DNA from 3 places in the Methylobacterium sp. 142-1Y genome. Region 2 is predicted to be linked to each of the others. Evidence: predicted binding sites of a transcription regulator. Region 2 holds the regulator's gene; each other region holds the start of a gene.

Region 1 (7,766 bases), 2.3 Mb from region 2:
CTTTCGTGGAACCAAGCGCCCAGACCTCACGTCCCCAGCCGCAAGGCCACCTCGTTGCGCCTGAGGAACGGGATCGCAAACGGCGGATCGTAACCCATGAAGAACGGTGGCGCCGCCGGCGCTTTCCCTGCTGCCCGCAGCACCTCGGTCAGGATCCGCTCCTGCTCCGCCCGCACCTCCGGCGTGATGCGACCGGAGAAGCGCAAGGCCGCGATCCGCTCCGGCGGCACCGTGACGAGGCGAACCCCCGCCTCGGTCGGTTCCGGCGGGCCGGCGGCCGCGACGGCGTGGGGGAGGAAGAACCGCATCGTGCCGCCGTTCCCCTGCTCCACCGGGACCGTCATAGCAATGGTCCGACCGGCGATGCGCTGCCCGCCAGCCTCCACCGGCGCGGTCATGGCGATGCGGTCGCCGGCCCGGTTCGCGCCGGTGATGTAGCGAAACAGCCGTCCGAAGGCCTCGCCGTCGCCCTGGCCTCGGGAATCGGTCTCGACTGCGATGCGCGGTTCGTAGGCCCGTATCTCGACGCCGCGGTCGAGCCGCTCCATCACCGCGTAGCGCGGCTGGTCGTAGAAGGCGCGCACCCCGAACACGCCGAGGACCGATTCGACCAGCGTGACGGCGTAGTAGAGAACCTTGTCCATGGGCTCAGACCGGGAGCGGGTGGTGGATCAGCACGACCGGGCGCCGGACATGGGCGCCGGTCTCGATCTCCCGGACGATGAACTGCGCGACGTCCGCCCGGGCGATCAGCCCGTTCTTCCACGAGGACGGCCGGTCGAGCACCTGGTAGCGCCCGGTCGCGGGCCCGCCGGTGAGCACGCCGGGCCGGACGAGGGTCCAGTCGAGCCCGCTCTGCCGGATCCGGATTTCCTGTGCGTCCTTGTCGTCGTAGGCGCGGCCGAAGACGAGGCGGAACGGCAGGCGCTGGAGCGGGCCGATCGCCGCGCGGCTGTCGCCGGTGCCGAAGCCGGTGACCGCCACCAGCCGGCGCACGCCTGCCTTCTCCATGGCCGGGACGAGCACGTTGGTGGCGTCCGAAAAGAGCCGTACCGGCCCGAACAGGTCGCGGAACGGCACGCCGAGGGCCTGCACCACGGCATCGATCCCATCGAGCGCAGCCGTGATGTCGGGCACCGACAGGGCGTCGCCGGGGAAGCGTTCGAGATTCGGATCGGAAAGGGCGATCTTGCCGGCGGAGCGGGCGAAGGCCCGCACCCGGTGTCCCGCGGCGAGCGCCGCCTTCACCGTCTCCAGCCCGATGCCCTGGCTGGCGCCGATGACGAGGAGATGGGCCATGCTGCGTCCTGGATGAGCGAGGGAATCGATCGATCCCAAGGAAACGTCCGGGCGCGGGATGGTTGCTGTCGCTGGGGTAGATTTCGGGATGGGCGACGGCGTTGCGACGATGTGCCTGGGATATCTGGCGGGTTGGGCGGCGCGTGGCGCTTATCCTATTACACCCCACCCTCGACCTCATCCTGAGGTGCGACCAAAGGCAGCCTCGAAGGAGGGCTCCAGATAACTCTGAGACCTCTGGAGCCCTCCTTCGAGGTCAGTCGATCCGCGATCGACTAACACCTCAGGATGAGGTCGAGATTGGGATAGAAGACATGCCAAATCGCTCTTCTCGCACGCCAGACGGGCAGCGGAGATTTTCGAAGCGCCGTGATCAACCGTTTCGTCGATAAGCCGTTCAAGACGACAGCCTGCCCGACCTGCCGGCCGGGCAGGCGTCTCACCCTCACACCCGCGCCTCCTCGAAGGCCCGCACCCATTCCGCGCAGATCCCCGAGCGCACGATGTCGTCCAGCCCGAACTCGACGATCGGGATCGGCATCATCCGGCTCTTGACCAAATGGATGACGGTGCGTAGCCCCGAGGTCTCGCGCAGATCGGTCTGGGATACGTCGCCGTTGATGATGACCTGGGTGTCGTCGCCGATCCGGGTCAGGAACATCTTGATCTCGGCCGGGGTGGTGTTCTGGGCCTCGTCGAGGATCACCAGGCAGTTCTTGAAGGTACGGCCGCGCATGACCTCGAAGGGGACGACCTCGATGTCGCCGGCCTTCACGGCGATCTCGAAGGCGCCGTCGCCCATGCGCTCCTTCATCGTCTCGGTGAGCGGCGCGACCCAGGGCGCGATCTTGTCTTCGAGGGTGCCGGGGAAGAAGCCGAGGGAGCGGCCGGAGGGCACGTTCGGCCGGGTGATGACCACCTTCGCGACCCGGCGCTGGCGCAGCAGGTCCGCGGCGCGGGTGCCGGCGATGTAGGTCTTTCCTGTGCCGGCGGGGCCGAGCACGATCACTTGCGGGTGGGACCCGAGGGCGTCCAGATACTCGGCCTGACGGGCCGTCATCGGCTGAATCGGTGGCGGGTTGCGCTCTTCCTCGAAGCGAGTGCGATGCACTCGGATCGGGCGGTCATCAACCAGTTCAAGTCGTGCGCGTCGTCTCTTCACGGATCAACACTCCCACTGGACTTGCGGTGCCGACTATGGTGTGCCCTCTCTCGTGTCCCAGATCTCCCGTGTTGTTGTGATGACTCAAAGTCTCATCGGCCGTGACGGTTCCGGTCGGGGTTGACGCAGGCGGTGGACAAATCCGCCTGTTTCGACCAACAGGGTAAGCAGCCGATGATGAACGAGCAATTGCCGCGCCGCACCATGCCCCTGCGAAATCGGCGGGCATGGCACGGTACGATCGGTTGTGATGAAAACCACACAGCGGTGGAAGGGGCATCGACCGGAGGGGGTACGACGATGGTCGAGCGGACCTGCTGGCTGGACGAGGTCGCCACCTGATCGCCGCTCCCGGTCTGGCGCGGGGCACCCGCGCGGGACGGCCTCAGCCCGAGCCCGGCTGGACGAAGCTGTCGAGGACCATCTTCCGGCCGGCCTTGTCGAAGTCAACGGTGAGCTTGTTGCCGTCGACGGCCGCCACCGAGCCCGGCCCGAATTTGGTGTGGAAGATCCGCGCCCCCACCTCGTAGGCCGATGGCGTACCGGTGGACTTGGCGACCAGCGTGCCCTCGATCTGCTGCGGCCCGCGCCGGCCGGGCGAGGGGCTGCGCCCTCCCCCGCCGAAGCCGCCCTGGCCGTAGCGATCCTGGCCGGCGGTCTGGGCCTGCGCCCGCTGCCAGCCCGGGGTGGAATAGGACGACCCGAAGGCGGGCGCCTGCCGGTCGAAGCGCGAGGGGCCTTGCGAGAAACTGGCCGGCGCCTCGAGCACCGCGACGCTGGCCTCGGGCAATTCGTCGATGAAGCGGCTCGGCACGGTCGAGGACCACAGGCCGTGGATGCGGCGGTTGACCGCGAACGAGATCTTGGCCCGCTTGCGCGCCCGGGTGAGACCGACATGGGCGAGACGCCGTTCCTCCTCCAGGCCGGCCCGCCCGCTCTCGTCGAGGGCGCGCTGGTTCGGCATCAGGCCGTTCTCCCAGCCGGGCAGGAACACGGTGTCGAATTCCAGGCCCTTCGCCGCGTGCAGCGTCATCAGGCTGACCCGGTCGCCGCCCTCGGCCTCGTTGACGTCCATGACTAGGGAGACGTGCTCGAGGAAGCTGGCGAGGTCCGGGAATTCCTCCATCGAGCGCACCAGCTCCTTCAGGTTCTCCAGGCGGCCGGTGGCGTCGGCGGTGCGCTCCTTCTGCCACATCTCGGTGTAGCCGGATTCCTCCAGGATCGTCTGCGCCACCTCCGTATGCGGCTGGTCCTCCAGGAGCTTGGCCCAGCGGGAAAAGCTCTGGCACAGGGCGCGCACGGTCGAGCGGGGCTTCGGCTTCAGCTCCTCGGTCTCGCTCATCATGCGGGCGGCCTGGAGCAGGGGGACCTTGGCGCGGCGGGCGAGCCCGTGCAGGGCCTGGAGCGTCGCGTCGCCCAAGCCGCGCTTGGGCGTATTGAAGATGCGCTCGAAGGCGAGGTCGTCGGAGCCGTTGGCGACGATGCGCAAATACGCCAGCGCATCGCGGATCTCGGCCCGCTCGTAGAAGCGCGGGCCGCCGACGACGCGGTAGGGCAGCCCGAGCTGGACGAAGCGGTCCTCGATCTCGCGCATCTGGGCCGAGATGCGCACCAGCACGGCGATCTCCGACAGCTTGTGGCCCTTGGCCTGCAGGCTCTCGATCTCCTCGCAGACGAGGCGGGCTTCCTCTTCCGAATCCCAGGCGCCCGTGACCGTGACCTTCTCGCCCTCCGGGCTGTCGGTGCGCAGGGTCTTGCCGAGCCGGCCCTCGTTATGGGCGATCAGCACCGAGGCCGCGGCGAGGATGTGGCCGGTCGAGCGGTAGTTGTTCTCCAGCCGCACCACCAGGGCGCCCGGAAAATCATGCTCGAAGCGCAGGATGTTGTCGACCTCGGCCCCGCGCCAGCCATAGATCGACTGGTCGTCGTCGCCGACGCACGCCACGTTGCGGTGGCCCTGCGCCAGCAGGCGCAGCCAGAGATACTGCGCGACGTTGGTGTCCTGGTACTCGTCGACGAGGATATAGCGGAAGCGCTGCTGGTAATTGGTCAGCACGTCCGGGTTCTCGCGCCACAGCTTCAGGCAGAGCAGCAGCAGGTCGCCGAAATCGACGGCGTTGAGCGACTTCAGCCGCTCCTGATAGGCCGCATAGAGCCCCCCGCCCTTGCCGAAGCCGAAGGCCGAGGCTTCGCCGGCCGGCACCTGCTCGGGCGACAGGCCGCGATTCTTCCAGCCGTCGATCGTGCCGGCGAGGCTGCGGGCCGGCCAGCGCTTCTCGTCGAGGTCGGCGGCGGCGATCACCTGCTTCAAGAGCCGCAACTGGTCGTCGGTGCCGAGAATCGTGAAGTCGGAGCTCAGGCCCACCAGCTCGGCGTGGCGGCGCAGGATCTTCGTGCCGATGGCGTGGAAGGTGCCGAGCCACGGCATCCCCTCCCCGGCCGGGCCGATCAGCGTGCCGATGCGCTCCTTCATCTCCCGGGCGGCCTTGTTGGTGAAGGTCACCGCCAGGATGTCGAAGGGCCGGGCCCGCCCGGTCGAGATCAGGTGGGCGATGCGGGTGGTGAGCACCCGGGTCTTGCCGGTGCCGGCGCCGGCCAGCACCAGGACCGGCCCGTCCGTCGCCTCGACGGCGCGGCGCTGCTCGGGATTGAGCCCCGTGAGGTAGGAGGCGTCCTGCGGCACCACCGCGGCGCGGGCGCGGGCGGAGATCGAGGTGGGGGCGGTCCCGGCGGGCAGTTCGCGAGTCATGCCCGCATCACTGGACCAAAACGCGAACGGCGTCGAGGGTGTCGGGCGCATGCCTGTGGGCGAGGCGCCGGAACCTTGCCGCGGGAGCGGCGTCGTTCTCGATGAAAAACCCTTCGCCTACGGAGAGGACCCCGATGCGTGCCCATGCCCTCCTGATCCTGGCTCTCGCCGCCGCGCCGCTCCCGGCGCTGGCGCAGAACCAGGTGCCGACCAACCGCGCCCAGCAGAGGGTCGAGGGGATCAACCGCTCGATCGAATCGGGGGCCGAATCCCGCAGCATCCAGCAGCAGAACCGGTTCGAGACCAACCAGCTCCAGGGCCAGATCCAGCGTCAGCAGAGCATCGCGCCGCCGCCCCCGGCGCCGATCGTCGTGCCGCACCGCTGAGCGGCGTGGTCAGTGCCTGACCCGGGCCCCGGCGGACGCAAAGGCCATGGTGTCCGGCCGGGCATTGTGGCCGTCGCGGCCGCGGGCAGCGATGCCGATCGTCCGGCCCAGGTCGTCAGGCCGCGGAAGCCTTGCATGCGAGCCGAGCATGACCGAGAGATTGGCCTGGATGTCCTCGGGGAACGGCGCCACGCGCCGCGTTTCCGGATCGACGTGGAGGGACAGGTTCTCGGAGGTGGCGGCGACCCATCCCTCGCTGGCGTGGCGGATCTCGGAATAGAAGTGGATGCGCTTCTCGTCGAAGCCGATGAGTTGCAGCGTCACCCGGACCCGATCGTCGAGGACCAGTTCGCGGCGGTAGCGCACATGGACCTCGGCCGCGAAGGTCGTGCCGCGCCCGGAATCCATGTAGTCGGGCCCGAGGCCGACGACTCCGAACGCCTCGTCCACCGCCCGATCGAACAGGACGTGGTAATAGGCCATGTTCAGGTGGCCGTTATAGTCGATCCAGCCCGGCTCGATCGCCATCGTCGACGACACGAACGGCGCGAAGAAGAAGACCGAAGCGGGGCGGTCGTCTGCCATTGTGGGGCTCCCGGTCGGGCGCAGGCGGGATGACAAGGGCGCCCTGGCACGTACCACGCTTGGACACGGGATGCATCCCCGAATGGGTTGCACCTTGGGGCAAGGTGGCGGCCATCCAGCGCACTTCTCCGTGACCGGGCCGCCGGATATGCCGGCCTGGAAGCGGCTGCTAGAGTGCCGGCAAAAGGCTGGCGGTTTTAACAAGCAGCACCGTCCGCCGCGAGAACCGTCCGGGAGATCCGCCATGAACGCCCAGAGCCCCGCCCCCAGCCGCGCCCGACCAAGCCCTGAGACCGTCGAGGCGGTCATCCGCGAGCTGACGGCGCAGTTCGGCAACCGTGTCGTCACCTCGCAGGCGGTGCGCGAGCAGCATGGCAGCACCCTGACCTGGGTCGCCAACCAGCCGCCGGACGCGGTGGTCTATGCCGAGAGCACCGAGGACGTGCAGGCAATCGTGCGGGTCTGCGCCGCGCACAAGATGCCGGTCGTCGCCTTCGGCACCGGCACGTCGCTCGAGGGCCACGTCAACGCGCCGTTCGGCGGCATCTCGATCGACATGAACGGCATGAACAAGGTGCTGGCGGTCCATGCCGAGGACCTGGATTGCGTGGTCCAGCCCGGCGTGACCCGCAAGGCGGTGAACGAGCACCTGCGCGACCAGGGCCTGTTCTTCCCGATCGATCCCGGCGCCGACGCCTCGCTGGGCGGCATGGCGGCGACCCGGGCATCCGGCACCAATGCGGTGCGCTACGGTACGATGAAGGACAACGTGCTGTCGCTCACCGCCGTGATGCCGAACGGCGACGTCGTCCGCACCAGCCCGCGCGCGCGCAAGACCTCGGCCGGCTACGACCTGACCCGGCTGATGGTCGGCTCGGAGGGCACCTTCGGCATCATCACCGAACTGACGCTGAAGCTCGCCGGCATCCCGGAGGCGATCTCCGCCGGCGTCTGTCCTTTTCCGAGCATCAAGGCGGCCTGCGACGCCGTCATCGTGACGATCCAGTCCGGCCTGCCGGTGGCCCGGATCGAGCTTCTGGACGAGGTTCAGGTCGCGGCCTGCAACGCCTATTCGAAGCTCACCCTGCCCGAGACCCCTCTCCTGCTGGTCGAGTTCCACGGCACGGATGCCAGCGTGCGCGAGCAGGCCGAGCGCTTCGGCGAGATCGCGGCGGAATTCGAGGGCGGGCCCTACGAGTGGGCGACCAAGGCGGAGGAGCGGACCCGGCTCTGGCAGGCCCGCCACGACGTCTACTGGTCCGCGGTCGCCATGCGGCCGGGGGCCCGGGTCATCGCTACCGATGTCTGCGTGCCGATCTCGCGGCTGGCCGAATGCGTCGACGAGACCAAGCGCGACATCGTCGAAAGCGGCATCACGGCGCCGATCGCCGGCCATGTCGGCGACGGCAACTTCCACACCTCGCCGCTTGTCATGATGGACGATCCCGACGAGATCGCCCGGGTCACCGGCTTCATCGAGCGCCTGGTCGCCCGGGCGATCGCCATGGAGGGCACCTGCACCGGCGAGCACGGCATCGGCCAGAAGAAGATGCGCTTCATGGAGCTGGAGCACGGGCCCGAGGCG
Region 2 (7,766 bases):
CCAGCCGACCTTCCTGGTCGGCGAGGCGCTCCGCTGCGGCAGCCTGCTGGCGCTCGATCTCGGTGCCATCCCATCCCTGCCGATCCACGCGGTCATGCCCTCGCGGCGCCGCCCGCCCGCCAAGGTCCGGGCCCTGGTCGCGTTCGTGGCGGCCCGTTTCGCCGATCCGCCCTGGGACCGCGACCTGCCCGCCCCGCTCGGAGCCGACGATCCGCTGCCCGGGATGTGCGACACCCCGTGGCCGGAGGCCGGCCCGGTGCCCGCGAGGCTGTCATGAGCCGGCGCGTGCCGCCGCACGGCCTGCCGGCCGGTCCCGTCCCGGCCTGCCCGCCGACCGTCCCGGACCAGGATTTCCTCCGCCTCGTCGAGGCGCACGGACTGACCGGCAGCTGGACCTGGACCTTCGCCACGGACGAGCATTGCTGGTCCCCGGGCCTGTTCCGGCTGCTCGGCTTCGAGCCCGGTGCGGTGCGGCCGGATTACGACCTGTTCCTGAGCCTCGTCCATCCGGAGGACCGGCCGGCGATCGAGAACAACGCCCAGGTGATGCGGGATGGGGCCTTCAACGACCACACGGTCCGGGTGATCCGGCCGGACGGGTCGCTGCGGGTGCTGGCCAATCGCGGCACGGCCTATTTCACCCCGGACGGGCGACCGCGCGCGGTGGCCGGGGTGGTGCTGGACGTGACCGATACCGAGCGCCTGGCCCTGCTGCACCGCGAGGAGCAGCGTCGCCGACGGGCCCTGTTCGAGCAGGCGCAGGCCTGGATGCACGCCTCGCCCTACTCGGACACGTTCCGCATCGCCTCGCGCGAACTCCTGACCCTCACCGGCCTGACCCAGCAGGACTTCCACGACGACTGGACCCGGATCCTGGTGCCGCAGGAGCGCTCGAGAGCCTACGACACCATCCTGGCGCGGATCCGGACCGGGCTGCCCTTCGTGGCCGAGAACCCCCTGGCCCTGGCCGACGGCGAGAGCGGCTGGTTCCGGGGCGTGTTCGTCCCGGTGCGCGACGCCGAAGGGCGGATCGAGACCTGGGCCAGCCTGAATTCGCGGGTCGACGGGATCCGGCCGGTGCCGACCGGGCTGGCGCGGCGCGGCCTGGAACAGGCCGTCCAGGGCGCGCATCTGCGCGCCGCCCGCGGCCTGCTCGACTGGTCGATGGCCGACCTCGCCGAGGCCAGCGGCCTCTCGCTCTCGACCATCCGGCGCCTGGAGGACGGGAGCGAGGGGCCGGCGGCCCGCAGCCGCCACGCCGCGGTCGAGGCCCTGCGCCGGGCCGGTATCGGCTTCCTGCTCGTCGAGGGCGACACGATCGCGGTCGCCAAGGTGCGGTGATCCAGGCTCCTCCGATTCGAGGGGCGGTGCGCGGGCTGCGGTGATGCGGGCCCTTTCCGGCCCCGGCATGGCTTGCCATATCGGGGGTATGCCCGCCCCGAAGAAGCCCCGCCTGTCGACCGGCAAGGCCTCGAAGCCCGAGTTGAAGCCGCTCGACCCGTTCCTCGCCGAGCTGCTGAACCCGGCGCTGAACCGCGACCGCCTGCCCGCCGTCGCGCCGCCGCCGCCGCCCGAACCGCCGAAGCGCGGCCGCCCGCGCAAAGCCGCGGTCGCGACCGAGCCCTCTCCGGAGCCCGCCCGCAAGGCCGGGCACAAGGCCAGGCAGCGAGAGGGGGCGACCCCGGAGGGCTTCGGCGAGGCGCCGCAGGCCGCCTTCGCCCATGGCGACGCCGCCGACGTCGAGCCGGCGCTGGCCCAGGCGCTGGGCCTGCGCGAGCCGGACGGCGAGGCGGTGGAGGAGCGCGGGTCGCTTGCCGCCGAGGGCGTCTCGGCGACGGTCGACGCCCTGACCAAGCTCCTCACCGAGGGCAACCCGCTGTTCAAGAACGGCGAGCTGTGGCGCCCTCACCGGCCCGAGCGGCCGCAGAAATCCGAGGGCGGCGTCCCGTTCCGGCTGAATTCCGAGTTCACCCCGGCCGGCGACCAGCCCCGCGCCATCGCCGAGCTGGTGGCCGGCATCCAGGGCCAGGAGCGCGACCAGGTGCTCCTCGGCGTGACGGGCTCGGGAAAAACCTTCACGATGGCCAAGGTCATCGAGGAGACCCAGCGCCCGGCCCTGATCCTCGCCCCCAACAAGACCCTGGCGGCGCAGCTCTACGGCGAGTTCAAGAGCTTCTTCCCCGACAACGCCGTCGAATATTTCGTTTCCTACTACGACTATTACCAGCCCGAGGCCTACGTCGCGCGCTCCGACACCTTCATCGAGAAGGAATCGTCGATCAACGAGCAGATCGACCGGATGCGCCACTCGGCGACCCGGGCGCTGCTGGAGCGCGACGACGTCATCATCGTCGCCTCGGTCTCGTGCATCTACGGCATCGGCTCGGTCGAGACCTATACGGCGATGTCGTTCACCGTCAGCCTCGGCGAGAAGATCGAGCAGCGCCAGCTCGTCGCCGACCTCGTGGCCCTGCAATACAAGCGCATCCAGTCCGACTTCGCGCGCGGCACCTTCCGGGTGCGGGGCGACGTGATCGAGCTGTGGCCGGCCCACTTGGAGGATCGCGGCTGGCGCATCGGCCTGTTCGGCGACGAGATCGAGTCGATCTCCGAGTTCGATCCGCTCACCGGCAAGACCCTCAACACGCTCAAGTTCGTCAAGGTCTACGCCAACAGCCACTACGTGACGCCGCGCCCGACCCTCCAGCAGGCGGTCAAGGGCATCAAGGACGAGCTGAAGTGGCGGGTCGAGGAGCTGACCCGGATGGGCCGGCTGATCGAGGCCCAGCGCCTGGAGCAGCGCTGCACCTTCGACCTCGAGATGATCGAGGCAACCGGCGCCTGCAACGGCATCGAGAACTATTCGCGCTACCTCACCGGCCGCAAGCCCGGCGAGCCGCCACCGACCCTGTTCGAGTACCTGCCCGACAACGCCCTGGTCTTCACCGACGAGAGCCACGTCACGGTCTCGCAGATCGGCGGCATGTACCGGGGCGACTTCCGCCGCAAGGCGACGCTCGCCGAGTACGGCTTCCGGCTGCCCTCCTGCCTCGACAACCGCCCCTTGCGGTTCGAGGAATGGGACGCGATGCGCCCGCAATCGATCCACGTCTCGGCGACGCCGGCGAAGTGGGAGCTGGAGCAGACCGGCGGCGTCTTCGCCGAGCAGGTCATCCGCCCGACCGGCCTCGTCGATCCGGTGATCGAGGTACGCCCGGCCCGCTCGCAGGTCGACGACCTGCTCGGCGAGGTGAAGGAGGTGGCGGCCGCCGGCTACCGCACGCTGGTGACGACGCTGACCAAGCGCATGGCCGAGGACCTGACCGAGTACCTGCACGAGAACGGCGTGCGGGTGCGCTACATGCATTCCGACATCGACACGCTGGAGCGGATCGAGATCATCCGCGACCTGCGGCTCGGCGCCTTCGACGTTCTGATCGGCATCAACCTCCTGCGCGAGGGCCTCGACATCCCGGAATGCGCCCTCGTCGGCATCCTCGACGCCGACAAGGAAGGCTTCCTGCGCTCCGAGACCTCGCTGATCCAGACCATCGGGCGGGCCGCCCGCAACGCCGACGCCCGCTGCATCCTCTACGCCGACCACATCACCGGCTCGATGGAGCGGGCGATGGCCGAGACCGAGCGCCGGCGCAAGAAGCAGCTCGCCTATAACGAGGAGCACGGCATCACGCCCCAGAGCGTGAAGCGCAACATCTCCGACATCCTGGAGAGCGTCTACGAGCGCGACCACGTCCAGGTCGATACGGGGCTGGCGAAATCCGCCGTCACGGTCGGCCACAACCTCAAGGCGGTGATGGCCGACCTCGAGAAAAGGATGCGGGCGGCCGCCGCCGATCTCGACTTCGAGGAGGCGGCGCGGCTTCGCGACGAGCTCAAGCGCCTCCAGGCGACCGAACTCGCCATCGCCGACGACCCGATGGCCGAGCAGGCCGATGTCGAGCGCGAGGCCGGCCGCTTCGGCGCCAAGCGCAAGCGCCGGGGTGCGGAACCGCTCGGCTACGGTCCGGGCGGCAAGGGCGTCTCGGACGAAGGCACCCGCATCCGCCAGCCCGACCTCGACGACATGGGCCCGGGCACCGACCGCGAGGTGCCGTTCACCTACGCCGAGCGCCCGACCGGCCGCTCGACGCAAGGGTTTCCTGGTCAGAAGCCGAAATACAAGGGCCGCAAGGGGCGGGGCTGAGGCGCAGGCCCGGACCGGCGCGGCGGACAGTCCCGCGCCGGTCGAACCCCGCGCGGAACGTGCCTCATCGTCCGATCGACCCGTGACATCCCCGTCTATCACCCCGGTTGCTGCGCCCTCGCGCCGCTTTTTCGAAGCCGCTTGCGGAACACTTGCGGAACGCTTACCATGTTCGCGATTTGTTTCCGGAGCGCGGCAGCGCGGGGATGAGAGTGTCACATGCTCACGCGTAAGCAGTTGGACCTGCTCCGCTTCATTCAGCAGAGAATGCGCGAGACGGGCGTGCCCCCGTCCTTCGACGAGATGAAGGACGCCCTCGATCTCAAGTCGAAATCGGGCATCCACCGCCTGATCACGGCCCTGGAGGAGCGGGGCTTCCTGCGCCGCCTGCCGAACCGGGCCCGGGCGATCGAGGTGATCCGCCTGCCCGACACGGTGACGGGACCGGCGCAGGCCGCACCGGCCGCCGGGGCCGAGGTGGTGCGGTTCAATCCCAGCGTGGTCGAGGGCGGGCGCGCTCACGAGCCGAAGCGGCAGGCCGGTATCCCCGCGATGGCGACGGCGTCGGACGAGAACGGCCACTCGGTCAGCGTGCCGGTGATGGGCCGGATCGCCGCCGGTACGCCGATCTCGGCGATCCAGAGCCAGAGCCGCACGGTGGCGATGTCGCCGGACTTCCTGGCCAGCGGCGAGCATTACGCCCTGGAGGTGCGCGGCGATTCGATGATCGAGGCCGGCATCCTCGACGGCGACCTGGTGGTGATCCGCCGCCAGGAGACCGCCAATACCGGCGACATCATCGTCGCGCTGATCGACGACGAGGAGGCCACGCTCAAGCGCCTGCGCCGCCGCGGCTCCTCGATCGCGCTCGAGGCCGCCAACCCGGCCTACGAGACCCGCGTGCTCGGGCCCGACCGGGTGCGGATCCAGGGCCGGCTGGTGAGCCTGGTCCGGAAGTACTGAAGGGGCTTTCAGTCAAGCGCGGGAACCCTCCCCCCCTCTGCGGGGGAGGGTGGCGAACGGAGTGAGCGCAGCGGGACGAAGTCCCGCCGAGAGGGGCAGCGCGACGCTGATCCAGGTGGCGTCCGTCACTATGGTCGCGACCTCTCCGGAAGCGTGGTTCCCCTCTCCCGGCCTGCTCCGCAGGCCACCCTCCCCCGCAGAGGGGGGAGGGTTCAGGGCGTCGCGCTCGTCAGTGCGCGCTGCCGGTCGCCACGAACTTGAACAGGAACACCGCGGCGATCACCCACACCACCGGCTTCACGTCCCGGAACCGCCCGGTGAGCAGCTTGATCACCGCGTAGGTGATGAAGCCGAAGGCGACGCCGTTGGCGATCGAGTAGGTGAAGGGCATCAGCAGCGCCGTGACGCAGGCCGGCAGCACCTCGGTCAGGTCGTCCCAGTCGAGATCGACCAGCTCGTGCAGCATCAGGCAGGCGACGTAGAACAGGGCCGGCGCCGTGGCATAGGCCGGGACCGAGCCGGCGAGGGGCGCGAAGAACAGGCAGGCCAGGAACAAAACCGCCACCGTGGCGGCGGTGAGCCCGGTGCGCCCGCCCTCCTCGACGCCGGACGCGCTCTCGAGATAGGCGGTCGTGCTCGACGTGCCGAGCAGCGAGCCGACGAAGATCGACGAGGAATCCGCCATCAACGCCTTGTCGAGGCGCTCCATCTTGCCCTCGGTCAGCAGCCCCGCCCGGTTGGCGACGCCCATCAGCGTGCCGGTGGCATCGAACAATTCGACGAGGAAGAACACCAGGATCACGTTGAGCAGGCCGCCCGACAGCGCGCCCTTGATGTCGAGGGCGAACAGGGTCGGGGCGATCGAGGGCGGCAGCGAGGCCACACCCTGGAAGGTGTTGTCGGCGACGATGAAGCTCAACGCCGTCACGGTCAGGATGCCGGCAAGCAGCGCGCCGCGCACCTTGCGCACCGAGAGCACCGCGACGATCAGGAAGCCCAGCACCGCCAGCACCGTGCTCGGCTTGTGCAGGTCGCCCAGCGTCACGAAGGTCGCGGGGCTCGCCGTCACCACGCCGGCGCTCTTCAGCGCGATGATCGCGAGGAAGAGCCCGATGCCGACCGTGATCGCGATGCGCATCGAGCGGGGAATGCCCTCGACGATGATCCGTCGCAGCCCCGTCAGCGTGACGACCATGAAGCACAGGCCGGAGATGAACACCGCGCCGAGCGCCGCCTGCCAGGTGTAGCCCATCTGGAGCACCACCACATAGGCGAAGTAGGCGTTGAGCCCCATGCCCGGCGCCAGCGCGATCGGGTAGTTGGCGTAGAACGCCATCACCAGGGAGCCGATCGCCGCGACGAGGCAGGTCGCGACGAACACCGCCCCCTTGGGCATCCCGGCATCGCCCAGGATGTTGGGATTGACGAAGACGATGTAGGCCATCGTCAGGAAGGTGGTGAGCCCGGCGAGCAGCTCCGTGCGCACGGTGGTGCCGTGGGCCGAGAGCGCGAAGGTGCGCTCCAGGAAACCCGGGGGCCGGGTCAGGCCGGCGTCGCGCTTCATGTCCATCGCTGCTCCTCGTCGCTCTCTCTGATCTGTCGGTAGATCCGGTCGGGCGCGAAGGGCGTCGCGGTCAGCCGCGCGCCGGTCGCGTCCCGGATGGCGTTGGCCAGAGCCGCCGCGACGGGGTTGAACGGGCTCTCGCTCATCGACTTGGCGCCGAGCGGCCCGACCGCGTCGTGGGTGGCGGCGAAGATCACCTCGGTGCGGGGCACGTCGGCGATGGCCGGGATGTGGTAGGTGCGGAAGGACGGGGTCGCGACCCGGCCCTCGCCGTCGATCGCCAGGTCCTCGTAGAGCGCCGCGCCGAGCGCCTGGGCGACGCCGCCCTCGACCTGGCCGCGGCACTGCGCCGGGTTCATCACCCGGCCCGCATCGGCGGCGTGGACGCTCCGCAGGATGCGCAGTTCGCCGGTTCCCGGATGCACCGCGACCTGGAAGCCCTGGACGTTGAACGCCACCGAGCGCGGGCTGCCGTCGGCATGGCCGATCGCCTCCGCCGGGCCGAGATCGGCGAGGGGGACCCGCGCCTCTCCCGCCGTGACCGCGTCGCCGTCGAGGCGGCAGGCGGCGGGATCGAGCCCGAACCGGGCGGCGGCGCGCCGGCGCAGGATGTCGGCCAGGCCTTGCGCGGCCCGCAAGGTCGCCTGGCCCGCCACCACGATGCCGGTGCTGCCATAGGCGCCGGTATCGTGCCCGACCGCGTCGCTGTCGCCCTGGCGCAGGGCGATCCGGTCCGGGGTGGTGCTCAAGGCCTCGGCGGCGATCTGGCCATGAACCGTCGAGGTGCCGTTGCCGAACTCGACCGTGCCGACGCGCAAGGCGTAGGCCCCGTCCTCGCCGAGCGCGATCCGGGCCTCGGCGAAGTGGCCCCGCGGCGGGATGGTGTCGATCATCGACAGCGCCATGCCGGAGCCCGTGCGCCAGCCCGGCGGGGCGGGGGGAGGGGGCTCGGCCAGGGCCGCCGACACCGCGTCGAGGCATTGGTCGAGGCCGTAGCTGCCGTATTGCACGTCGTGCGGTTCGAGGCTCGTCGAG
Region 3 (7,766 bases), 1.2 Mb from region 2:
ACCCACGCCCCGTCCGCGACGGTCTCGCCGCTCAGAACAAGCTGTACTGCCCACCCTTCTGCAGCGGCCCCCTGAACAGATCCGTCCGCAACCGCACCCGCTCCGCCGGATACCCGAGCCGGGTCATCGCCACCCGCATGCGCTGGTCGAGCAGGTCCGCGTAAGGTCCGGTCCCGGTAAACCGCCGGCCATACGTCGCATCGTAGACCTTGCCGCCGCGGCTCTGCGCGAGGAGCGAGAAGGTCCGCCCGGCCCGATCGGGAAAATGCTCGGCAAACCAGTCGCGCATCAGGTCGGCGAGTTCGTGCGGCAGGCGGAGCAGCACGCCGCCGGCCTCAGCGGCCCCCGCCTCGCGGGCCCGGGTCAGAACGGCCTCGATCTCGTGGTCGTTGAGGCCGGGGATCAGCGGCGCCACCAGCACCATCACGGGCACGCCTGCCGCGGCGAGCGCCCGGATCGCCGCCAGGCGCTTCTCGGGTCGCGGGGCACGCGGCTCCATCCGGCGGGCGAGGTCGGGATCGAGGGTCGTGACCGAGAGGGCCACCTTCACCAGCCCTTGCGCCGCCATCGGCGCCAGGATGTCGAGGTCGCGCAGCACGAGGTCGGACTTGGTGACGAGGCCGACCGGATGGCGGAAGCGGGCCAGCACCTCGAGCACGCCGCGGGTCAGGCGGTAGCGCCGCTCGATCGGCTGGTAGGGATCGGTGGCGGTGCCGAGCGCGATGGTGCGGGGCGCGTAGCCCCGGGCCGAGAGTTCCCGTTCGAGCAGGGCCGCCGCGTCGGGCTTGGCGAACAGCTTGGTCTCGAAGTCGAGCCCCGGCGAGAGCCCTGCATAGGCGTGGTTCGGCCGGGCGAAGCAGTAGAAGCAGCCATGCTCGCAGCCGCGATACGGATTGATCGAGCGGTCGAAGCCGATATCGGGCGACGTGTTGCGGGTGATGATGCTGCGTGCCCGTTCCAGCGTCACCTCGGTGCGCAGAGGCGGCAGCTCGTCCTCGATCTCCCAGCCGTCGGCGAAGGCCTCGCGGGCGGCGGGCTCGAACCGGCCGGTCGGGTTGGCGGTGGCGCCGCGCCCGCGGCGGCTCTCCGCCGCCGGGGTCGACCCGGCGAGGCGGCGCGCCGCCCGCCCGCATCCCGATTCCATTCCGACCTCCCGCACACGCACGGCCGTGGTTAGAACAAAACAGGAACGATCACAAGGGAGAATAAATTGCCAACGATCGAGGCAGGACGCGCCGCCTCCTATCCGCTATGGCGCCATCATGTTCACGGCTGCCATCCATCTCCCCGGCGCGATCGATCCGGAGCGCATCGACGCCCTCGCCGACACCCTGGCGGCCCTCGTGGCCGGCGTCGCGGCGGGCGTGGTGGGCGATGCGGTGATCGCAGCCGAGCATCCGGACGATCCGGAGGTCGCCACCATGGCCGAGAGCACCGGCGCGGCCCTGGTGGCGCGGGGGCCGAGCCCCTGGGTGGCGGCGGCCGGATTGGCGCGCCGTCCCTGGATGCTGTGCCTGGAGGCCGGCGACGTGCCGGCGGAGGGCTGGATTCGGGTGCTCGACCGGTTCGGCGCCACGGTGCAAGCGGAGGCGGTCGGCCGCCTGCGCCGCCCGCACGCCGCCCTGTTCGAGCGGATCGCCGGACGGCGCGAGTCGCTGACGGGCACCCGGCAGGTGCGGGCCGGCGACCTCGTGCGGGTGCAGGCCCTGCGGGCGGGTCTGCCGCTCAAGGTCCGCCTGCCGGTCAGGCCCCTGCGGGGGTCGCTGCTGCGGAGCTAGAGTATCGCCCGATCGCGTTGCGATCGGACGCTACTCTAGATCTTTGATTGTGACGCATTGTCTAAGACGAACCGGTACCCACTTCGTCGGAAAATGCTTTCGCAGCGCCCCGCTTCAGGTGCTCGTCGAGGCGCGGCATGATCTCGACGAAGTTGCACGGCCGGTGCCGGTAATCGAGCTGGGCCGCCAGGATGCCGTCCCAGGCGTCCTTGCAAGCGCCGGGCGAGCCCGGCAGCACGAACACGTAGGTGGCGTTCACGACTCCGGCCGTGGCCCGCGACTGCAGCGTCGAGGTGCCGATCTTGTCGTAGGAGATGCGGTGGAAGACGGCGGAGAACCCGTCCATCCGCTTCTCGAACAGGGGCTCCAGCGCCTCCGGCGTCACGTCGCGGCCGGTGAAGCCGGTGCCGCCGGTGGTGATGACCACGTCCACGCCCGGATCGGCGGCCCAGGCCTTCACCTGGGTGCGGATCGCTTCGACCTCGTCCGGCACGATCGCCCGGGCGGCGAGGCGGTGCCCCGCCGCCGTCATGCGCTCGGCAAGCGTGTCGCCCGAGCGGTCGTCGGCCGGCGTGCGGGTATCCGAGACGGTGAGCACCGCGATCGACAACGGCACGAAGTCCCGGGCTTGGTCGAGGCGGCCTTGGTCAAGATCTGGCATCAGAGTTGCGAGGCCCGGAAGGTGTCGCAGGACTGGGTCTGGCCGCTGCGGTAGCCGGTCTGGAACCAGCGCATGCGCTGGGCCGAGGAGCCGTGGGTGAAGGAATCCGGCACCACGTAGCCCTGGCTCTGCTTCTGGAGCTTGTCGTCGCCGATGGCGCTCGCCGCCTGCATCGCCTCCTCGATGTCGCCGGGCTCGAGCGAGTTGAAGCGGTCGTTCGAGTTCTTGGCCCAGACGCCGGCGAGGCAATCGGCCATCAGCTCGACGCGGACCGAGAGGGCGTTCGACTCGCGCTCGCCGACCTGCTGCTGCTTCTGCTGCACCTTGGGCAGGATGCCGAGCACGTCCTGGACGTGGTGGCCGACCTCGTGGGCGATCACATAGGCATAGGCGAAATCGCCCTTCACGTGGAACTTCTGCTCCATCTCCTTGAAGAAGGTGGTGTCGAGATAGACCTTCTTGTCGAGCGGGCAGTAGAACGGGCCCATGGCCGCCCGGGCCTGGCCGCAGCCGCTGCGGGTGCCGCCGGTATAGAGCACCATCGTGGTCGGGGTGTATTGGCGCCCGGTCTGGTTCGGCAGAACCGTCTTCCACACGTCCTCGGTGTTGCCGAGGATCGCGGCGGCGAACTTGCCGGACTGGTCGGTGGGGGCGCCGGTGCGCCGGTCGGGCTGCTGGCCCTGCTGCTGACCTTGTTCCTGGGGCGCGCGTGGGCGCGTCATCTGCTCGGCGCCGCCGATCAGGATCGCCGGGTTGATGCCGGTGACCCAGCCGATGATGCACAGGATGACGATGGTGCCGATGCCGAGCCCCCCGGCGCCGCCGCCCGGGAAACCGAATCCGCCGCCACCGCCGCCCTCGCCGCGGCGGTCTTCGACGTTGTCGGAGGAGCGAAAATCTTCCCAGCGCATGGTCTGCTACCCGTCGGCCCGTGAACCTTGGCCGCGACGGCTACGCGGCGCAGGCGAAAGGCTCAAGAGTAATCGACGGGAGCCGGCACGGTTCCGCTTCGCCGCACATGGCGGCGATCACGGCGCGCCCTCGTCGAGGGCCGCCCGCAGAGCCCGGAAGTCGCGCCAGGCAAGACGCTTCTGCAGCGGCTGGCGCAGCAGGTAGGCCGGGTGCAGGGTGGCGAGCAGCCGGATCTCGCGCTTGTCGGTCCGGTAGGGGAACCACCGCCCTCGCGACTTCAGGATGCCGTCCTTGGTCCCGGCGAGCGCCTGGGTGGCGACGCCGCCGAGGCAGACCAGGATGTCGGGATCGGCCAGCGCGATCTGCCGCTCGATGAACGGCTTGCAGGTCGCGAGTTCCTGCGGGGTCGGGTTGCGGTTGCCCGGCGGGCGCCAGGGCACGACGTTGCCGACATAGGCGTTGGTCCGGTCGAGCCCGATCGCCGCCATCATCCGGTCGAGGAGCTGGCCCGAGCGACCCATGAACGGCTTGCCGATCCGGTCCTCGTCCGCCCCCGGCGCCTCGCCGACGAACATCACCCGCGCCTGCGGGTTGCCGTCGGCGAAGACGAGGTTCTTGGCGGTGAAGCGGAGCGCGCAGCTCTCGAACCGGCCAAGCAGGCCTTCCAGCTCTTCCAGGCTCGCGGCGGTGGCGGCGAGTTCGCGGGCGTCGCCCGCCGCCTCGCCGGGAGCGGCGGCGGCGGAACGGCCGTAGGTGCTGGCGGCCTCCGCCCGCGGCGCCTCGCGCACCGCCTCCCTGCGGGGAAGCTCCCGGCGAGGAACCTCTTGTCCGGGAGCTTCTTGCCTATCAGGCGCCGCCCGGCTGAGCTCGTCATTCGCGGACGGAAGCGGCCGAGACGGCGCCTCGGACGCTGTAGCCTCCGCCCGGACGGCGCGACGCGGCGCTTCCGGCTCGGCGAAGCGGTCGTGCGGCGTCTCGTCCAGCGCGGCATCGACGCCCGCCGCGACGTGGAAGTCGAGGAAGGAGAGCAGGTCGCGGCTGTCGGGAGCGTCGGGCGTCATCAGTGTGATGTGGCGTGCTGCACGGCTGTGGACAACAGGTGCGACAGGGCGCGCACAGGCATTCTCGCGGGCGCGGCCCAGGCGCGGGCGCTTGCACCCAGGGACACGCCGTCGCACGGTCCGGCCATTGGGACCGCTTGAGGCGGCCCGAGATCGTTTATATGTGAACTATCCAGAGACCAGGGGAGGATCAGGATGGAGCTGCCGGAACGCGAGGCGATGGACTTCGACGTGGTGATCGTCGGAGCGGGCCCGGCCGGGCTGGCTGCCGCCATCCAGCTGAAGCAACTCGCCAGTGAGGCCGGCACCGAGGTGTCGGTGGTGGTGGTCGAGAAGGGCAGCGAGGTCGGCGCCCATATCCTGTCCGGTGCGGTCATCGACCCGAGCGGGCTCGACTCCCTGGTCCCCGGCTGGCGCGAGGACCCGGACCGCCCCCTCAAGACCGAGGTGGTGAAGGACGAGTTCATGTTCCTCGGGCCGGCGGGCGGCGTCTCGCTGCCGAACATCGCCTTCCCGAAGCTGATGAGCAACCACGGCAACTTCGTCGGCTCGCTCTCGAACGTGACCAAGTATCTCGGCCGCAAGGCGGAGGAACTCGGTGTCGAGATCTATCCGGGCTTCCCGGCCGCCGAGATCCTGTACGACGACGCGGGAGCCGTCGTCGGCATCGCCACCGGCGACCTCGGCATCGCCCGCTCGGGCGAGGCGCGGGACGACTTCACCCGCGGCATGGAGCTGCGCGCCAAGTACACGGTGTTCGGCGAGGGCGCCCGCGGCTCGCTGACCAAGAAGCTGATCGACCGCTATCGCCTCAACCAGCATTCCGACCACCAGAAATATGGTCTCGGCGTCAAGGAACTGTGGCAGGTCAAGCCGGAGAAGTTCCGGCCCGGGCTGGTGCAGCACTCGATGGGCTGGCCGCTGCCGAACAAGGCCGGCGGCGGCTCCTGGCTCTACCATTTCGACGACCACCTGGTGTCGGTCGGATTCGTCACGCACCTGAACTACGAGAACCCGACCCTGTCGCCGTTCGAGGAGTTCCAGCGCTTCAAGACCCACCCGATGATCCGGGACGTGTTCGAGGGCGCCAAGCGCATCGGCTACGGCGCGCGCGCGATCATGGAGGGCGGCTGGCAATCGGTGCCGAAGCTCGTCTTCCCGGGCGGCTGCCTCGTCGGCGACTCGGCCGGCTTCGTCAACGTGCCGCGCATCAAGGGCTCGCACAACGCGGTGCTGTCGGGCATGCAGGCCGCGGGCGCGATCCACGAGGCGCTCGCCGCCGGCCGGGCCCAGGACGAGCTGACCTCCTACGAGGAGGGCTGGCGGTCGAGCCCGATCGGCCACGACCTGAAGCGGGTGCGCAACGTCAAGCCGCTGTGGTCGAAGTACGGCACGGTCGTGGGCGTGGGACTGGGGGGCCTCGACATGTGGCTCAACGAGCTCGCCGGCCTGTCGCTGTTCGGTACGCTCAGCCACGGCAAGCCGGATTACGCCTGCACCAAGCCGCTCAAGGACGTGAAGCCGATCAAGTACCCGAGGCCGGACGGGGTTCTGACCTTCGACCGTCTCTCGTCGGTCTACCTGTCGAACACCAACCACGAGGAGGACCAGCCGGTCCACCTCCAGGTCAAGGACATGGGCCTGCAGAAATCCTCCGAGCACGACGTGTTCGGTGGGCCGTCGGGCCGCTACTGCCCGGCCGGCGTCTACGAGTGGGTCGAGGAGGGCGGAGCGCCGCGCTACCAGATCAACGCGCAGAACTGCGTCCACTGCAAGACCTGCGACATCAAGGACCCGAACCAGAACATCAACTGGGTGACCCCGGAAGGTCCGGGCGGTCCGAACTACGTGAATATGTGAGAAAAAGGGTGGGTTATCTTCGCGAGCCCACCCCGTTTTTACCTCACAGGGTCATTCCGGGGCCGCGCAGCGGAGCCCGGAATCCAGAACCGCGGATGGCTCAGAATGAAGCGGCGATCGGCCCGCCGTTTTCGGAAAGACCTGCGGTTCTGGAGCCCGGGCTCCGCTTTCGCGGCCCCGGGATGACGCGGAGGGTGTGACAAACCGGGTCGCGAACGACGTCCGCGACCCTTCCTCACGCCGCCCGGACCGTCGCGAGGAACCGCCCCACCTCCCCGCGCAGGTGCTCGGACTGGCGCGACAATTCACTCGCCGCCGACAGGACCTGGCTCGCCGCGGCGCCCGTCTCGTCGGCCGCCCCTGCGACCTGGGCGACGCTGCCCGTGACTTCGCCGGTGCCCTTGGCGGCCTCCGAGACGTTGCGGACGATCTCCTGGGTCGCCGCACCCTGTTCCTCCACCGCCGCCGCGATGGCAGTGCTGGCTGAGCTGATGTCACCGATCTGCCCGGCGATGCCGCCGATCGCCGCGACCGCCTGCTCGGTCGAGCCCTGGATACGGGCGATCTGGTCGGCGATCTCCGCGGTCGCGCGGGCGGTCTGGCCGGCGAGTTCCTTGACCTCCGCCGCCACCACCGCGAAGCCCCGTCCCGCCGCGCCGGCCCGCGCCGCCTCGATCGTGGCGTTGAGCGCCAGCAGGTTGGTCTGATCGGCGATGGTCGAGATCAGCCCGAGCACGTCGCCGATCCGCGCCGCGCCCTGGCGCAGCTCGTGGACGAGGTCGGCGGTCGCAGCCGCCGCCGCCGCGGCGCTCCGGGCCATCTCGGCCGAGGCGCCGATCCGGCAGCCGATCTCGTTCACCGATGTGCCGAGCTGCCCGGCCGCCGCCGCGACCGTCGCGACGTTCGAGGAGGCCTCCTCGGCAGCGGCGGCGACCTGGGTGCTCTGGTCGGCCGTGCGCCCGGCGATCTCGCTCATGCCGCGGGCGGTGGCCTCCATCTCGGCGGCCGCGGCGGTCACCGCCGAGAGGACGCCGCCGACCGAGCCCTCGAACCGGTCGGCGAGGTCGCGCAGGGCCGCGCGGCGCTGTGCCTCGGCACCGAGGCGGGCGATTGCCGCCTCCTCTTCCACGGCGGCGGCGCGGGCGAGGCCGTCGCGCAGGCGCACCATCGCGGTTGCCATCGCGCCGATCTCGCTGCGGGGCGAGGCTGCCGGCACCGTGACCGCGAGGTCGCCGGCGGTGAGGCGGCGCATGGCTTCGATCATCCGGGCGAGCGGCCCGGTCACGCCGCGCACCAGCAGGAGCGCACCGCCGCCGACCGCCGCGCAGGCCCCGGCGAGGATCGCGAGCGACGCCAGCAACCAGGTCTCGCTCGACCGGCTCTCCGCCGCCACGATCGCGCCGAGCGAGGCGGTGGCCGCTTCCCGCGCCTGGGCGATGCCGGCGACGACGTCGCTGGCTCGGGCGAACCACTCCTCGGCCGTCATCGGATAGG

What was found. The regulator LexA, encoded in region 2, represses DNA repair genes until DNA is damaged. The targets are predictions, from matches to a motif close to TGTTCNNNNTGTGTTCNG.
Region 1: AC3AOF_RS25270 (ATP-dependent helicase) is a predicted target of LexA. The motif match lies at 5,222-5,239, and genes of this name have one in related genera.
Region 3: AC3AOF_RS10865 (PA0069 family radical SAM protein) is a predicted target of LexA. The motif match lies at 1,175-1,192, and genes of this name have one in related genera.

Annotation. Positions count from the first base shown of each region.
Region 1 is NZ_CM173224.1:5,495,138-5,502,903, forward strand. Features, by position in the region: gene AC3AOF_RS25250 (SOUL family heme-binding protein) at 27-644, opposite strand; gene AC3AOF_RS25255 (NAD(P)-dependent oxidoreductase) at 649-1,299, opposite strand; gene AC3AOF_RS25260 (PhoH family protein) at 1,745-2,461, opposite strand; gene AC3AOF_RS25265 (hypothetical protein) at 2,594-2,803, shown strand; gene AC3AOF_RS25270 (ATP-dependent helicase) at 2,847-5,210, opposite strand; gene AC3AOF_RS25275 (hypothetical protein) at 5,345-5,596, shown strand; gene AC3AOF_RS25280 (thioesterase family protein) at 5,606-6,181, opposite strand; gene AC3AOF_RS25285 (FAD-binding oxidoreductase) at 6,426-7,766, shown strand, end outside.
Region 2 is NZ_CM173224.1:1,211,481-1,219,246, reverse strand. Features, by position in the region: gene AC3AOF_RS05745 (LysR family transcriptional regulator) at 1-277, shown strand, start outside; gene AC3AOF_RS05740 (PAS domain-containing protein) at 274-1,341, shown strand; gene uvrB (excinuclease ABC subunit UvrB) at 1,430-4,204, shown strand; gene lexA (transcriptional repressor LexA) at 4,424-5,167, shown strand; gene AC3AOF_RS05725 (NCS2 family permease) at 5,397-6,737, opposite strand; gene AC3AOF_RS05720 (molybdopterin-dependent oxidoreductase) at 6,728-7,766, opposite strand, start outside.
Region 3 is NZ_CM173224.1:2,365,613-2,373,378, forward strand. Features, by position in the region: gene AC3AOF_RS10865 (PA0069 family radical SAM protein) at 32-1,144, opposite strand; gene AC3AOF_RS10870 (hypothetical protein) at 1,263-1,778, shown strand; gene moaB (molybdenum cofactor biosynthesis protein B) at 1,840-2,439, opposite strand; gene ypfJ (KPN_02809 family neutral zinc metallopeptidase) at 2,439-3,350, opposite strand; gene AC3AOF_RS10885 (uracil-DNA glycosylase) at 3,468-4,412, opposite strand; gene AC3AOF_RS10890 (electron transfer flavoprotein-ubiquinone oxidoreductase) at 4,608-6,272, shown strand; gene AC3AOF_RS10895 (methyl-accepting chemotaxis protein) at 6,508-7,766, opposite strand, start outside.